3 regions of the Vibrio sp. CCUG 15886 genome follow, and region 1 is predicted to be linked to each of the others. Evidence: predicted binding sites of a transcription regulator. Region 1 holds the regulator's gene; each other region holds the start of a gene.
What was found. The regulator MetJ, encoded in region 1, represses methionine synthesis genes. The targets are predictions, from matches to a motif close to TTAGACNTNTANANGTCTAA.
Positions count from the first base shown of each region.

Region 2: a site for MetJ is predicted at 1,824-1,843, ahead of metE (5-methyltetrahydropteroyltriglutamate--homocysteine S-methyltransferase). Genes of this name have one in related genera too.
Region 3: a site for MetJ is predicted at 2,552-2,571, ahead of metK (methionine adenosyltransferase). Genes of this name have one in related genera too.

Region 1 covers NZ_JAQQBT010000018.1:14,332-20,163, reverse strand. The annotation lists gene PQQ36_RS19595 (bifunctional aspartate kinase/homoserine dehydrogenase II) at 1-1,199, opposite strand, end outside; gene PQQ36_RS19590 (O-succinylhomoserine (thiol)-lyase) at 1,199-2,365, opposite strand; gene metJ (met regulon transcriptional regulator MetJ) at 2,577-2,894, shown strand; gene PQQ36_RS19580 (malic enzyme-like NAD(P)-binding protein) at 2,981-4,258, opposite strand; gene rpmE (50S ribosomal protein L31) at 4,536-4,757, opposite strand; gene priA (primosomal protein N') at 5,038-5,832, shown strand, end outside.
Region 2 covers NZ_JAQQBT010000003.1:122,068-127,899, forward strand. The annotation lists gene PQQ36_RS09115 (hypothetical protein) at 1-532, shown strand, start outside; gene PQQ36_RS09120 (DUF4250 domain-containing protein) at 636-836, shown strand; gene metR (HTH-type transcriptional regulator MetR) at 848-1,759, opposite strand; gene metE (5-methyltetrahydropteroyltriglutamate--homocysteine S-methyltransferase) at 2,080-4,416, shown strand; gene pta (phosphate acetyltransferase) at 4,535-5,832, opposite strand, start outside.
Region 3 covers NZ_JAQQBT010000015.1:20,356-26,187, forward strand. The annotation lists gene PQQ36_RS18430 (SprT family zinc-dependent metalloprotease) at 1-195, opposite strand, end outside; gene PQQ36_RS18435 (DUF2189 domain-containing protein) at 269-1,063, opposite strand; gene metK (methionine adenosyltransferase) at 1,316-2,470, opposite strand; gene tkt (transketolase) at 2,800-4,794, shown strand; gene PQQ36_RS18450 (hypothetical protein) at 4,846-5,082, opposite strand; gene epd (erythrose-4-phosphate dehydrogenase) at 5,283-5,832, shown strand, end outside.

The sequences.
Region 1 (5,832 bases):
CAATGGCTGGCATTGTTCGTCACTCCAGCCCCGACAGCGGCGACCAGCGAAAAGCCCTCTTTCAGCTTGATCTCGGCGGCCAAACCCAACTCTTGCAGATGTGCCAAAGCGCCACCAGCAATTTCAGTGGTATACGCTAAGCGCAGCATAAATTGATCTTTTTGTGCTTCAAACGCCAATGGTTCCAACTGCGCGCGTTTGAGTGCACTCAATACCTCTTGCTGCTGGCGATCAAAGTCATGACCAGCAGAGAAGTTCAATTGAACTAACATAACATCGTCAAGCGAGGTGATGATTTTGGCACCACGCCCAGACGCCAATACGCGTTCAATACGGGTAGAACCCGACTCAGGGGTGTAGCTGCAGCGCAGATTAAGCTCGGTGGCACTTTGTGCCACTGGCTGTAATGTTCGGCTATGCAGGACTGGAGCGGCTAAGCGCGCAAGTTCACTGGCTTCATCCAAACGCAGTAACGGCAGCAAACAAGCGTCACTGACCAAACGAGGGTCGGCGCTGTACACCCCAGCCACATCACTCCAAATCGTCACTTTAGCCACTTCCGCCAACGCACCAATCACGGTAGCAGAGTAGTCAGAGCCATTGCGCCCTAATAAGACCGTTTCGCCTGCTTGGTTTTGCGCCATAAAGCCGGTGATCACCACACGGCGATGTGAGTGCTGCGCCAACACTTCTTTAATCAGAGGATAAGAACGTGCTCGATCCACTTCAGGTTGGGTGCCTGTTTCAGCCCGTAAAAACGCACGCGCATCCTGAGCCACCGCGGCCAGATCATGTTGATTCAACAGCGCAGCCAGTAGACGCGACGACCACACTTCTCCATGGCCTAAGATCGCTGCTTTTTGCGCGGTTGTGAGTGGTGCGGAGAGCTCGGCCAACGTGCTGAACTCATCAGCAAGTTGATCAAGCAGCTCGCTACGCTGGTTCGACGCGATCAGTGCTTCCACCAATCCGGTTTGATATTGACGCAAAGCTTGCAATGCTTCGTGAGCCAAACGGCCGTCCTTCTCCAGCGCCTCACTAAATTCAATTAAGCGGTTGGTGGTTTTGCCCGCTGCCGACACCACCACTAAATCGTTATCACCCGAGTACTCTTTGAGGATGTTCACCACACGACGATAGCAATCCGGATCCGCAAGGCTGCTTCCACCAAATTTGTGCAGTTGTCGAACTTGACTCATTAACAGCTCTCCTTCGCTTGTTGAAAGGCCAGCTTGAGGTCGGCAATCAGATCTTGCGCATCTTCCAGCCCCACCGATAAACGCAATAACTGTTGCGTGACGCCAGCTTCTGCGAGTGCTTCCTCTCCCATCGCACGATGAGTCATAGATGCCGGATGACAAACCAAGCTTTCGACACCACCAAGTGACTCCGCTAATGAAAACAAATCTAGCGCTTTCACAAACACTTTCAATTGCTCAAAGCTGCCAGCAAATTCAAAGCTCAACATCGATCCAAAGCCCGATTGCTGCTTTTTGGCGATCTCATGACCTGGATGCGCTGGCAAACTCGGGTGATAAATGGTGCCGACTAACTCTTGAGTTTGCAGATAAGAGAGGATTTGTTGCGAACTTTCTTCATGCACGCGCATACGTGCCCCCAATGTACGGATACCACGTAGCGTCATATAGCTATCAAATGGCGTGCCGGTTGCGCCAAGGCAGTTCCCCCACCACGCCAGTTCTGTTGCGTGCTCTTCGGTTTTGGTGATCACCACACCGCCAATCACATCAGAATGCCCATTGATATACTTGGTTGTCGAGTGAATCACAAAGTCTGCCCCCAGCTCCAAAGGCTTTTGGTACACCGGTGTCAAAAAGGTGTTATCGACCGCCACCAACGCGCCCACTTTATGGGCTTTCTCACACACTTCCGCGATGTCCACCACACGCACGAGCGGGTTGGAAGGCGTTTCAAGCAACACCAGTTTGGGGTTAAGCGCCAACGCCGCATCCAGTGCAGCACTGTCGGATTGGTCGACAAAGCGGACTTTAAAATCCCCTTTCTTCGCTCGAGTATTGAAAAGACGGTAGGTACCGCCATAACAATCATGAGGTGCCACAATAAGATCGTCAGGGCTTAAAAAAGCAGACACCCACAAGTTAAGTGCTGATGTCCCGCAGTTTGTGACCACCGCACCTTTACCAGATTCGAGCTCAAACAACGCTTGCTCTAGTAGACCACGATTTGGGTTGCCTGAGCGGGTATAGTCGTATTTAGGCACTTCGCCAAAGGCAGAGAAACCATAGTTCGTCGACAAATAGATCGGTGGCACAACGGCACGGTATTGAGTATCGGATTCGATGCCCGTTCTAACGGCAATCGTGGCTGGCTTGTGGTGACTCATGATGTTTCCTTTCTGCGAAGATGAATTCTTAATAAGAATGCGCTACTGTTATCGGAACGCCTTCCTCTCCATTAATAGTTGTCACTTTAACCATCAAAATTTAAGACGTCAACACTTCTAGACGTCTATATGTCTTTGCTTATGGCGGTAAATCCAGCTAAAATCTCCGCTTACAATTTTTATTAACCGATTATTACTCTGAAGGTGCGCAATGGCTGACTGGAATGGCGAATACATAAGTCCATACGCAGAGCATGGAAAGAAAAGCGAGCAAGTAAAAAAAATTACCGTTTCTATCCCGCTTAAAGTACTAAAAGTTCTGACGGATGAACGTACTCGTCGTCAAATTAATAACCTACGCCACGCAACAAACAGTGAGTTGTTGTGTGAGGCATTTCTGCATGCGTACACTGGCCAGCCACTGCCGACGGATGAAGATCTCAGAAAAGATCGCCCGGATGATATCCCAACAGAAGCCAAAGAATTGATGACGGCGATGGGTATCGAATTTGAAGCGTATGACGACTAAACCTCGTTAGCTTTACCACACCGGGGGAAAGTGGTATCTGATCAAAAACGGGACGCTTAAAGCGTCCCGTTTGTTTAGGCTGTGATTTACTCGGCCATGTAGTTTTCTGGCATTGGAATACGAGCCACACCGGTATCAACTGCCGCCTGAGCAACGGCTTTCGCCACGCGAGGCAGCAAACGTGAATCCATTGGTTTGGGAATAATGTATTGCGGGCCAAAGCTCAGCGATTCAACACCTGCCGCTTTCAATACCGCTTCTGGCACTGGCTCTTTCGCCAATTGACGAATCGCTTCAACCGCTGCCAACTTCATTTCATCATTAATTTCACTAGCACGAACATCCAGAGCGCCACGGAAAATGAATGGGAAGCACAACACGTTGTTCACTTGGTTCGGATAGTCGCTGCGACCTGTACCCATGATAAGATCGCTGCGCACTTCATGCGCCAACTCTGGCTTGATTTCTGGATCAGGGTTTGAACACGCAAACACAACCGGTTTATCCGCCATCAGCTTCAGCGCTTCTGCAGGCATTAGGTTTGGACCAGACACGCCAAGGAAGAGATCCGCACCGCTGATCACATCTTCCAGTGTGCGCTTGTCTGTATTGTTGGCGAACAGTTGCTTGTACTCGTTGAGATCATCACGACGTGTATGAATCACACCTTTACGATCCAGCATGTAGATCTTTTCACGCATCGCGCCACATTTGATCAGCAGCTCCATACACGCCACGGCAGCCGCACCCGCACCAAGACAAACAATAATACATTCGTTTAGCTTCTTACCCTGCAGTTCGATCGCATTCAGCATACCAGCCGCGGTGACAATGGCCGTACCATGTTGGTCATCATGGAACACTGGCACATCACAACGCTCAATCAGACGTTTTTCAATTTCAAAACAGTCTGGTGCTTTGATGTCTTCTAAATTGATACCACCAAAGGTATCTGCAATGTTCGCGACCGTATCCACGAATTCGTCGATGGTGCGATGCTTCACTTCAATATCGATAGAATCAAGACCAGCAAAACGCTTAAACAGCAGTGCCTTACCTTCCATTACTGGCTTTGATGCCAAAGGACCTAAGTTACCTAGACCCAAAATTGCCGTACCGTTAGAGATAACGGCCACCATATTTCCCTTTGAGGTGTACTTGTAAACGTTGTCTGGGTTCTGTGCGATTTCGCGAACCGGCTCCGCGACACCTGGACTGTAAGCTAAAGCAAGATCTTTAGCGGTTTCCGCAGGTTTGGTTAGAGCGACGGCAATTTTACCCGCCGTTGGCAAAGCATGATAATCAAGAGCTTGTTGGCGAAGTACTTCTTCAGGGGTCATTTGCTGGCTATTGTCATCGGACATAAATGGTTATTCTCTTTTTGCGTGTACGGTAAAGGGGGGAACACTTTAGGTTGAACAAAAACTCTGCTTTTTTGTTCAATTTAGAGAGAAATTCTAATTGATATAAGTCAATCTTCCTAGCCAAGAATGCGAGGCAAATCTATAAAAATTGTGAATAAGATAGAAGTAAGACCAGATGGCATAGGGGATGGTGCGTGAGAGAAAGCGTCTCCTAGGCGTTGAATGCAAAAAAGGCCGCATAAGCGACCTTTTTCTCAAACAGCAATAGCTAACGCTATTATTTCTTACCGCTTGATAGAGCACCGAAACGCTTGTTGAAGCGATCAACACGGCCGCCTGTATCAACGATACGTTGCTTACCAGTGTAGAATGGGTGGCACTTGTCACATACGTCTAGGTGGATAGATTCTTTATCTAGAGTAGAGTTGAAAACGAAAGAGTTGCCGCAAGAACAAGTTGCGTTTACTGCTTTGTATTCTGGATGGATACCAGCTTTCATGGGATAACCTCAAATAGTAGGCCGTGTCGCTATACGAGTCTTTGCCGCACACCACACGCAGTTAAAAATAAAACTCAGATACCGCTAAAACAGAATTAAAGCCATATCTTAAGGCGCGATATAGTAATGAATCGTCTCTTTCGAATCAACCTATTTCCACGATTTTCCGCTAGTTTTTTATACAGTTTTCCTCTCTCTGTTCGAGCATGCCCTTTTCTCGTATTTCTACCTCGCTTCCATTAGACTGTAAGTCATTATTTTTGCCATGAAACACCACGTTATGCGTCCATCCATTGCTCGTGTTGCGCTGCCAGTGCCACTCGATAAACAATTTGATTATCTCGTTCCTGGACACCTTTTTCCGATCATTGGTGGCCGCGTGAGTGTGCCATTTGGACGACAAACCTTGATTGGCATTGTCACCGCTTTGGTTCAAGAATCAGACTTTCCACGCGAGCAACTTAAACCCATTAAAGCGGTGTTGGATCATCGTCCTATTTGGCCCGATTCCGTCTACAGTTTATTACTTTGGTGTAGCCACTTTTACCAACATCCCCTAGGTGAAACACTGCATAACGCCCTCCCCGCTGCACTAAGAAAAGGCAAAGCGGCTGACTTTGCCACTCTACAAGAATGGCAACTGACCGAGTTAGGCAAAAACCAGTTGATGCAAGGGTTAAACAGTCGCGCGATAAAGCAAGCGAAAGTATTGAATATGCTTGCTAATGGCCCTCTGCCTCACCAAGCCTTTTTGGATGAGGAAGTGGCATCCACAACCTTACGCACCTTGGAAGAAAAAGGCTGGATCAGCTGTGAAGAAAAAACGCCACAGTTGGCTCGTTGGGGGAATCCGATTGAACATCCCGTCGATAAGCCGAAACTCAACCAAGAGCAAGCCATTGCCATTTCGACCGTTAACAGCCAGACAGACTTTGGCTGTTATCTGTTGGAAGGGGTCACAGGTTCAGGCAAAACCGAAGTTTATCTCAACTTGATCAAACCCATTTTGGAACAAGGCAAACAGGCTCTGGTATTGGTCCCTGAAATTGGTTTAACACCACAAACCATCAATCGT
Region 2 (5,832 bases), on a different contig from region 1:
TTCAATTGAGATTGCGGCTTTTCTGGTGGTGTTTGCCATTTTCTATTTCTATTCCAAAGTACAAACCGGCAAAACGCGTGATGCAGGACCACTTTGGGTTCTCTACTTGGCCGATGGCTTAGCGGTCTCGTTTGTGGCGATTCAGGCGATGAAGCAACCCATGTGGGGCGCGTCTGTGGCGACAGTGATGATGGTGGTACTGCTTGGTGCGGCGTTTGCGCACTTATTGTTAGTGATTGCTCGCTCACGTTTGCAAGCCTTCCACCGCATTTTGCCGTTTAGTGGTATTGTGGCGGCGATGGGCCTAGCGCTTTCGTTGCTGGCTGTTGCGTCCGGTTTTGATGAGCAAGCACAGACTCAAGCCACAACCTTGATTCTCACCAGCCTTGCGCTGGTCATTGGCGGTATTGTCGTGTGGTGTTGGCACATTTTCAGCGGAAAAACCGCCAGCAAGATCCAGCTTTCAACCGCGTGGGTGCTGGTCGTGGCTGCGACCGTCTCTATGCAAATTTTGTTTGTGGTGAATGGATAAGTCTCATCTCTGACGAACATTCAAACATTTAGACCCGCTTCACTTTATCCAGTTGAAATAGTGACTACGCTTAATGGAGATGTACCAACAAAGGAGCGTAGTCATGGATCTGAGTAACGTCGCCCGTTTAGACAGCATTATTCTACTGGGCATCGTCAACGAGAAGTTACGACTGGAATGCGACAGCTTTGAAGAGCTGGTCAGCATGTACGAAATGGACGTTGAGCAAGTGGTCGGCAAACTGGATGTATTGGGTTATCAATACGATCCGCTCACCAACCAATTCAAATCATACTCTCGCTAGTGACCATTCCCTTAAGCCATCTTGATGCCGTCAAGATGGCTTTTACATTGCTGTCTCGCCGTCGCAAAGAAGGCTTGAAGATAACGTTTGTCTTTATCGGCATTGCGAGTGGCGGCGAACAGTCGTCGCCACAATCCCTTACCTAATGGAATACTGGTGATCAGCCCTTGGCGGGAAAACTCACTGATCGCCCAGTTTGGCAAAGCCGCAACCCCCAAACCAGCCGAAACCATCTGCACTAGCATCAGTGTGTTGTCTGCTTGTTTCCAGCGAGCGGGCTCGACACCAGCGGGCGCCAAAAAGTGTTTCACCACATCTAAGCGTTGTTTTTGTACCGGATAAGTCAACATGGTTTGATCGGCGAGATCGTCAGGTTGCAAGCGCTCTTTGTTCGCTAGAGGATGATTGGTGGCGGTAATCAGGCGCATTTCAAAATCAAACAGTGGCTCGTAATGCACTTCAGAGCGAGGCTGAATATCGGACGTGATCACCAAATCCAGTTCGCCAGCCATCAAAGCGGGTAGGGGCTCAAAGCCAAAACCGGAGGAAAAATCGAGCGTCACGCTTGGCCAGGTTAACTGATATTCCTTTAGAGCTGGCATGAGCCACTGGAAGCAGGAGTGGCATTCAATCGCCATGTGTAAGCGGCCATTCACGTCTTCTTTTAAGCTCGCCAATTCATTCTCTGCTCTGGCTAACTTCGGCAAAATCTCGTCGGCTAAGCGCAGCAAAATTTCCCCTTCTGAGGTGAATTTGACGGGGCGAGTTTTGCGTAAAAAGAGCTGACCACCAATGCGCGCTTCCAAATCTTTAATTTGATGGGAGAGCGCCGATTGAGTGAGATGCAGTGAGGTTGCTGTGGCGGTCAATGAGCCAGTGTCTCGCAATGACGTTAGTGTTTTTAAGTGTTTTAGCTCAATCATGAATCCCTCTCAACCAATCGCTCGTTACATGAGCCTTTTTAACTTACCCAGTTTTTTTGGAGCTGTAAACATCTAGACGTCTATTTATTTTGGTTGATGTTTCTTTTCTTATGATGAATTTTTCTAATAAACAAGTTGAATAAATGGAGATTGTCGAAACACGAGGTTAGCGAGATAGTTTAGCCATCCGGACATCTTGTTGAATGAAGCGAACGAGATGCAACGAACGAGATGTCATGCATCCGCTCAGCAGCAGTTTGTGAGCAGCATAACCATCCCAGCATAGAAAAATCACGCATAGAAAGAATAAGGAATTTGACATGACAACGACCACGCATATCCTCGGCTATCCCCGTATCGGCGAAAAACGCGAACTCAAATTTGCCCAAGAAAAATATTGGCGCGGAGAAATCGACCAAGCTGAACTGAAAAAAGTCGGTGCGGAGCTGCGTCATAAAAACTGGCAAACTCAAGCCTCAGCAGGGCTTAGCTTTGCCGTTGCAGGGGACTTCGCATGGTACGACCATGTTCTGACCACCACCTTGTTGCTTGGCCATGTGCCAAAACGCCATCGTCATGGCTTCCCTGATTTGGATACCTTGTTCCGAGTGGGCCGTGGTCAGTCGCAATCGAGCTGTGCGTGTCATGGCGCGGCCGCGTCAGACATGACGAAATGGTTTAACACCAACTATCACTACATCGTGCCAGAGTTCAGTAAAGAGGACACCTTTGAAGTCAGCTGGCCGCAACTGTTTGAAGAAGTGAACGAAGCGGTACAAGCTGGCCACAAGGTAAAACCGGTGCTGCTTGGCCCACTGAGTTACCTCTACCTTGGGAAGGAAATTGAAGACGGATTTGACCGCTTAACACTGTTACCTCGTTTGCTCACCGCTTACCAAGCGATTTTGGCCAAGTTGGCCAAGCAAGGTGTTGAATGGGTGCAAATTGATGAACCTATTCTTGCACTTGAGTTGGAAAAGCCTTGGCTTGATGCATTTAAGCTTGCTTACCAAGTGATCCGCAGCGATGTAAAAGTGCTGCTGACCACCTATTTTGACTCTGTTGTTGATTCGCTTGATCGCATTGTCGAGCTCTCAGTGGACGGCCTTCATGTCGACCTTTCTGCCGCACCTGAGCAGTTGGATGCGGTGCTGGCTAAGTTGCCGCAAAATTGGGTGCTGTCGCTTGGGGTTGTCAACGGTCGTAACGTGTGGCGTTCGGATGTCAAAACGCAGCTAGCGCGCCTGCAGCCCGTGAAAGCGGAATTAGGCGAGCGCCTTTGGGTCGCCAGTTCATGTTCGCTGCTGCATTCCCCTGTGGATTTAGAGCTCGAAGCGGGTTTGTCTGCAGAAGTGCGTAACTGGTTTGCTTTTGCGAAACAGAAAGTGTCGGAAGTGGTGCTCCTGGGTAAAGCGCTGGATGGAGATGCAGCCGCGATTGCACAGTGTGAGGCGTACAGCCAGCCCATTCAAGCACGCAAATCGGCTTCTCATGTACACAAAGCAACGGTGCAGTCACGAGTCAATGCCATTACCGCAGAGCTTGCACAGCGCAGTGTGCCTTATGCTGAGCGTGCGCGACACCAAGCTGAGGTGCTGCAGTTGCCACTATTACCAACCACCACCATTGGTTCTTTCCCGCAAACCAGCGAGATCCGGGTTCAGCGCAGTGCCTATCGCAGCGGCCAGCTTTCCTCAGCAGAGTATGAACAGGCGTTAAAAGGACACATAGCGGATGCGGTCAAACGCCAAGAGGCGCTCGATCTCGATGTGCTTGTTCACGGTGAAGCGGAGCGCAACGACATGGTTGAGTATTTTGCTGAAAACCTGGCGGGCTTCCAAACCACGCAATTTGGTTGGGTGCAAAGCTACGGCTCGCGCTGCGTGAAACCGGCCATTGTGGTCGCGGATATTGAGCGCGAGCAGCCTATCACGGTGGGCTGGTCTACCTACGCCCAGTCGCTCACTTCAAAACAGATGAAAGGCATGCTGACGGGCCCAGTCACAATTCTATGCTGGACATTCCCACGTGAAGACATCAGCCGTAAAGCGATTGCCCAGCAACTGGCTTTGGCGCTTCGTGATGAAGTCTCGGATCTGCAAGATGCAGGCATCAACATCATTCAAATTGATGAACCTGCAATTCGTGAAGGTCTGCCACTGAAAAAACGTGATCATCAAAACTACCTAGATTGGGCAGTCGAAGCGTTTCGCATTTCAGCGGCGAGTGCGAGGCCAGAAACGCAGATCCACACTCACATGTGTTACAGCGAGTTCAATGAAATCATTGAGTCGGTGGCGGCATTGGATGCGGATGTGATTACCATTGAAACGTCACGCTCGAATATGGAACTGCTTAAAGCATTTGAAGAGTTCAACTACCCGAATGAAATTGGCCCAGGTGTGTATGATATCCATTCGCCAAACATTCCAAGCGAAGAGTGGATTGTCGATCTCGTGAAGAAAGCGGCGCAGAAGATCCCAGTAGAGCGTTTGTGGGTAAACCCAGACTGCGGATTGAAAACACGCAACTGGCCAGAAACCGAAGCCGCATTGGCAAACTTGGTGTCTGCAGCAAAACGCTTGAGAAAAGAGTTCGCCAAGGAGACTACCGCTGTGAATAGCGAGGCAGTGGCAGACGTAGAAACGGAAGCCTAAAGCGAGCGCGTAAAGAGACCGAATGAGTCATAAAACAAAAGGGGTTGGCATAGTGCCAACCCCTTTTTCGTTCTATCGCTGCTCAGTCTTACTGACAAGAGACAAAAGATTCAGTGGATTATTTCTGATCTTGAGTCGCTTGGATTGCAGTTAGAGCGATGGTGTAGACGATATCGTCGACTAGCGCGCCACGAGACAGGTCGTTTACCGGCTTGCGCATACCTTGCAGCATTGGACCGATAGAAACAAGGTCTGCTGAACGTTGTACCGCTTTGTAAGTCGTGTTACCCGTGTTGAGGTCTGGGAATACGAATACGGTCGCTTTACCTGCTACTGGAGAGTTAGGCGCTTTAGACGCTGCCACGTTTTCCATGATCGCTGCGTCGTACTGCAGAGGACCGTCGATGATCAGATCAGGACGTTTCTCTTGAGCCAGTTTGGTCGCTTCACGTACTTTATCAACGTCTGCACCCTTACCAGACTCACCAGTAGAGTAAGAGATCATTGCTACGCGTGGGTCGATACCAAAGGCTGCAGCAGAATCCGCAGATTGAATCGCGATTTCTGCAAGCTGTTCTGCCGTTGGATCTGGGTTGATCGCACAGTCACCGTAAACCAGTACTTGATCAGGCAGAAGCATGAAGAATACAGAAGATACGATAGACGCATTTGGTGCTGTCTTGATGATTTGGAACGGAGGAACGATGGTGTTTGCCGTCGTGTGAACCGCACCAGATACTAGACCGTCAACTTCATCGTTTTCAAGCATCATAGTGCCTAGGAACACAGAATCTTGCAGCTTCTCACGAGCCACAACTTCCGTCATGCCTTTCGAGCCACGTAGTTCAACAAGACGAGCAACGTAGTTTTCGCGAATCGCGTCTGCATCGATGATCTTAACGCCAGCGCCAAGTTCAACACCTTGTTGTGCTGCCACGCGTTTGATCTCTTCAGGGTTACCTAGCAGCACACATTCTGCGATACCGCGTTCAGCACAGATCGCTGCCGCTTTCACAGTACGTGGTTCGTCACCTTCAGGAAGAACGATGCGTTTACCCGCTTTACGAGCGAGCTCAGTCAACTGGTAACGGAATGCTGGAGGACTTAGGCGACGAGAACGCTCAGTACCTTCCGTCATTGACTCAATCCAGTTGCCATCGATGTGGCCCGCAACGTGGTCGTTGATGAACTCGATACGCTCTTTATCGTCTGCAGGTACTTCTAGGCTGAAGCTCTGTAGATTGAGCGAAGTCTGCCAAGTGTTACCTTGTGCTTTGAAAATTGGAAGGCCACTTTCAAACGCTGGCTTACATAGGTTTTCGATTTCTGTAGGAATATCGTAACCGCCAGTCAGTAGTACCGCACCGATTTCCACGCCGTTCATTGCTGCTAGAGAAGCCGCAACGATAACGTCTG
Region 3 (5,832 bases), on a different contig from region 1:
GTTCTCTTTGAACAAAATCGGGTTAAGACGAATTTGATTGAGTTGCAGATACGCCTTACCCGCCGCTTTGCCTCTCAATTGATAGCTAAGAAGTGGCATTGGAAATTGGCGCTGAAAGTAGCGGTTAGCTTTATCGATACAAGCGTGCAGTGCTTTTTGGGCTTGGTAGTGCAGCTCAAACTCGATCTTTTTCATCAAAAATTTGCCCTCATGGTGTGATGAGGGCAAATAATAGCATTATCTGTTGATGCTTCTAGGGGCAAAGACCCTAGTGGTGTTTTTTCTTGATGGTTTCATGGTAGGCGTGCCAAGTGGCGTAGCCAAGTATCGGCATGGTGAAGAGCATACCAATGCCATAAGTGGCAAAGCCAATTAGAATGCCGCCACAAATAATGGCTGCCCAAACAATCATTGCCGGAATGTTGGACTTCACGGCATTAAAGCTGCTGAAAACCGCTGTCATCATATCGACTCGGCGTTCCATCATCATAGGAATCGAAAACGCAGAAATGCTGAAGACGATACTGGCCAGGACAAAACCAACGAGTGAACCAATCACTAAGAAAGGAAGAAACTCTGTAAGTGGTGCTCCTTGCACAGAAGGGTAGAGGGCATGGAGTAAAGCGGCAATGCGCATCCAGAAAATCATGCACACCGCTAACAGCACCGCAAAGGCCCATTGAGAAGAAGAGTTGCGTCCAATGGCTTTCATTGAGTGGAGTAGGCTGGCGCTATGGCCGCGTTCTCTTTCCCAACTGGCATCATACAAACCAAGCGCAAGAAATGGGCCGATGAGCATGTAAACCACTAAGCTGGGCATTACCACCAAATGAGTTCCTTGCCACTCAACCAGTAGCACAATACCGATGGCGGCAGCCATGAAGCATAAGCCATAAAAGGCGCTGATAAGTGGCATTCGAATGAAGTCATGCAAGCCAAGTGCTAGCCAGTGAAACGGGGCGGACACACTGAGTTGGTTACATGGAATAGTGCGAGCGTATTCGTGATCGGGAACGTCCTTTCGTTTTTGCTCCAGATCCGATGGGTCTACGGTACGAGGCATAGCTCCTCCTTGATCGATTCACTGTCAGACTGACGTTGACTGTCAGTAGGTTTCAGATGCGGGGCAAGCTCTCTTTTATTACCGTTAGCATCTGTTTTGTTGTCGTTAAGATGAGAGATAAATCTCATTTAACATTTATTTAACTATCGTTGGAGTTAGTTAAAAATACAAATGCCGTGGCGAATTTTTCGTCGCACAAATGAAAAAGCCTTCGCATTGAGCGAAGGCTTTGGAGAATGAGGTGAGGTTATCTTACTTGATACCAGCAAACTCACGCAGTAGTGCTGCTTTGTCAGTCGCTTCCCATGGGAACTCTTCGCGACCGAAGTGACCGTATGCTGCGGTCTTCTTGTAGATTGGCTGAAGTAGATTCAGCATCTCTTGTAGACCGTATGGACGTAGGTCGAAGAACTGACGTACCGCTTCAATGATGATGTCGTGTGATACTTTCTCAGTACCGAATGTTTCCACCATGATAGAGGTTGGATCAGCAACACCGATTGCGTAAGACAGTTGGATTTCACAGCGATCTGCCATACCCGCCGCGACGATGTTTTTCGCTACGTAACGTGCTGCGTAAGCAGCTGAACGGTCTACTTTCGATGGATCTTTACCAGAGAAAGCACCACCACCGTGACGAGCTGCGCCGCCGTAGGTATCAACGATGATCTTACGACCAGTCAAACCACAGTCACCCATTGGACCACCGATAACGAAACGGCCGGTTGGGTTGATGAAGTATTTGGTTTCTTTGTTTAGCCACTCAGAAGGAAGAACTGGCTTGATGATCTCTTCCATGACCGCTTCGCGAAGATCCGGTGTGGAAATAGAATCGCAGTGCTGAGTTGAAAGAACAACCGCATCAATACCAACAATTTTGCCTTGCTCGTATTGGAAAGTAACCTGTGATTTTGCATCAGGACGCAACCATGGCAGTGTGCCATCTTTACGAACTTTCGCTTGACGCTCCATTAAACGGTGAGCGTAAGTGATGGGTGCTGGCATAAGGACTTCAGTTTCGTTACATGCGTAACCGAACATGATGCCTTGGTCGCCCGCGCCTTGCTCTTTAGGATCGGCTTTATCAACACCTTGGTTGATGTCTGGAGACTGTTTACCGATAGTGTTCAGTACTGCACATGAGTTTGCATCGAAACCCATATCTGAATGTACATAACCAATTTCACGCACCGTTTCACGAGTTAACTCTTCGATATCAACCCATGCTGAAGTGGTGATTTCACCACCAACCATTACCATGCCAGTTTTTACGTACGTTTCACATGCAACACGCGCTTTTGGGTCTTGTTCAAGAATCGCATCAAGAACCGCATCAGAAATCTGGTCTGCAATTTTATCTGGATGACCTTCTGAAACCGACTCAGAAGTAAACAGGTGCTTAGCCATGAGAGCTCCACTTTTGTTAATCTATTCTGCTGTGAGAATGCATACTCCAGCAGCAGGAAATACAATAATATTTGTAGGTGTTTCTACATCTAGACGTCTATTCTAGTTTTTAATGCTCGAATTACAAGCTCTTTTTTATTATTAGCGAAAACCAAACGTTTGCTTGGTTGAGTGAGAAAATGTTTTTTTCTCAGTGAAATGGCATTAAGTCGCTTACATTTCCACAAATTGTTCAGGTAAATCGTTTGCAGTCGAGAGATTGCTTTGCGAAAATAATCGCCACTCGATTTTCTATGTTATCAATTCGCTTAATGCACTCAGGAGCAGACATGCCTTCTCGTAAACATCTCGCTAATGCAATCCGCGCACTCAGCATGGACGGCGTACAAAAAGCAAACTCAGGCCACCCAGGCGCACCTATGGGTATGGCGGACATCGCTGAAGTTCTTTGGCGTGGCCACCTAAACCACAACCCATCAAATCCAGAGTGGGCTGATCGCGACCGTTTCGTACTCTCTAACGGCCACGGCTCGATGCTGATTTACTCGCTACTGCACTTGAGCGGTTACGAGCTTTCTATCGATGATCTGAAAAACTTCCGTCAGCTTCACTCTAAGACTCCAGGTCACCCAGAGTACGGCTACGCTCCTGGTATCGAAACAACGACGGGTCCTCTAGGCCAAGGCATCACCAACGCGGTTGGTATGGCAATGGCTGAGAAAGCGCTCGCAGCGCAGTTCAACAAACCTGGCCACGACATCGTTGACCACTTCACTTACGTGTTCATGGGTGATGGCTGTCTGATGGAAGGTATCTCGCATGAGGCATGTTCTCTAGCGGGTACGCTAGGCCTTGGTAAACTGATTGCATTCTGGGATGACAATGGCATCTCTATCGACGGTCACGTTGAAGGCTGGTTCTCTGACGATACGCCTAAGCGTTTTGAAGCATACGGCTGGCACGTTATCCCAGCTGTGGATGGTCACAATGCTGAAGCGATCAACGCAGCAATTGAAGCCGCTAAAGCAGATCCTCGCCCAACTCTAATTTGTACTAAGACTATCATCGGTTTTGGTTCACCAAACAAATCGGGTTCTCACGACTGTCACGGTGCACCGTTAGGCGTGGAAGAAATCGCAGCGGCACGTGAATTCCTAGGTTGGGAACACCCTGCATTTGAAATCCCTGCTGATGTTTATGCAGAGTGGGATGCAAAAGCAGCAGGCGCTGCAAAAGAAGCCGCTTGGAATGCGAAGTTCGACGCGTACGCAGCAGCGTACCCAGCCGAAGCTGCCGAGTTTAAACGCCGCGTAAATGGCGAACTGCCAGCGCAGTGGGAAGAGAAAGCAAACCAAATCATTGCGGATCTTCAAGCAAACCCAGCAAACATCGCATCACGTAAAGCATCGCAAAACGCGCTAGAAGCGTTTGGTAAAATGCTGCCAGAATTCATGGGCGGCTCTGCTGACCTAGCGCCTTCTAACCTCACCATGTGGTCGGGTTCTAAGTCGCTAGAAGCCAACGACTTCTCTGGTAACTACATCCACTACGGTGTACGTGAATTCGGTATGACTGCGATCATGAACGGTATCGCACTACACGGTGGTTTCGTACCTTACGGCGCAACCTTCCTAATGTTCATGGAATACGCACGTAACGCAATGCGTATGGCGGCTCTGATGAAAGTGCAAAACATCCAAGTGTACACGCACGATTCTATCGGTCTTGGCGAAGATGGCCCAACTCACCAACCAGTTGAGCAAATCGCATCGCTACGTCTAACGCCAAACATGAGCACATGGCGTCCATGTGACCAAGTGGAATCTGCAGTGGCATGGAAACTGGCGATTGAACGTAAAGATGGTCCATCAGCACTGATTTTCTCTCGTCAAAACCTAGCACAGCAACCACGCAGCGCTGAGCAAGTGGCAGACATCGCCAAAGGTGGTTACATCCTGAAAGACAGCGATGGTAAGCCTGAGCTCATCCTAATCGCAACGGGTTCAGAAGTTGAGCTAGCAGTGAAAGCGGCAGAACAACTAACCGCTGAAGGTAAGAAAGTACGTGTGGTTTCAATGCCTGCTACTGATACTTTCGACAAACAAGACGCGGCTTACCGTGAAGCAGTACTGCCATCAGACGTAACGGCACGTATCGCTATCGAAGCGGGTATTGCTGACTTCTGGTACAAGTACGTTGGCTTCGACGGTCGCATCATCGGTATGACTACCTTCGGTGAATCTGCACCAGCAGATCAACTGTTCGAAATGTTCGGTTTCACGGTAGAAAATGTGGTGAACACAGCGAAAGAACTTCTCGCGTAAGCTGAAGAAGATAAAAGAAAAACCGAGCGTCAAAGCTCGGTTTTTTTGTGCCTATTCAAATTCTTTTCCCCAATTGTCCTTCTCTTTGTGCCCACATTCCTTGCAGGTGGCATAGCGATCCATATCGTAATAGTGACCGCCATTTATCAGGGTATGAGCCCAAAGCTTTAAAGTTCCAAGAATCGTTTTATCCGTATCATAGCGACTTGGCTTACGGACCAGCACTTCTGAGTGCGGTGTTTCTTTATTGCATCGCTTGCAAAAGTGAGCAGCGGGAAAACCAGACATACGCGTTTCCTTTTGGTGATCAAACAAGGAGCTAAAGTGCCAAGTGAAATACGCGACGTCTCAATTCAATATATTGGTGAAATGAATGTCTCTGGAAGTGAAAAGAGAGTTTACCGCGACTGAGATCACTTACTTAATGCGTTTAGCCTGCGTATCGGGTACTATCTGTGACACGAAATTTTTGGTGAGGCGAAGGATAGATGCTAAAAGTTGCGATCAATGGATTTGGACGTATCGGTCGTAATGTTCTGCGCGCCGTGTATGAAAGCGGTAAGCATCAACAAATTAAAGTGGTCGCGGTTAATGAGCTTGCTCAACCAGAAGCCATGGCTCACTTGCTACAATATGACACCAGTCATGGCCGTTTTGGCAAGAGAATCTCCCACGATCAAGAACATCTCTACGTTCACCATGACGCCTGCCCTCAAGGTAAGGGAGAATTTGACTCTATCCGTATTCTGCACCTTTCCGAAATCAATCTTCTGCCTTGGCGTGACCTCGAGGTCGATCTGGTCCTCGATTGTACGGGTGTGTTTGGTTGTCAGGCTGATGGGCTAGAACACATCAAAGCCGGAGCGAAAAAAGTGCTGTTTTCGCATCCAGGTGCCAGTGACCTCGACAACACCATCATCTATGGTGTTAACCATGAAACCTTGAAAGCCGAGCACAACGTCGTTTCCAACGGTTCGTGTACCACTAACTGTATTGTGCCGATCATTAAAGTGTTGGACGAGGCATTTGGTATTGAAT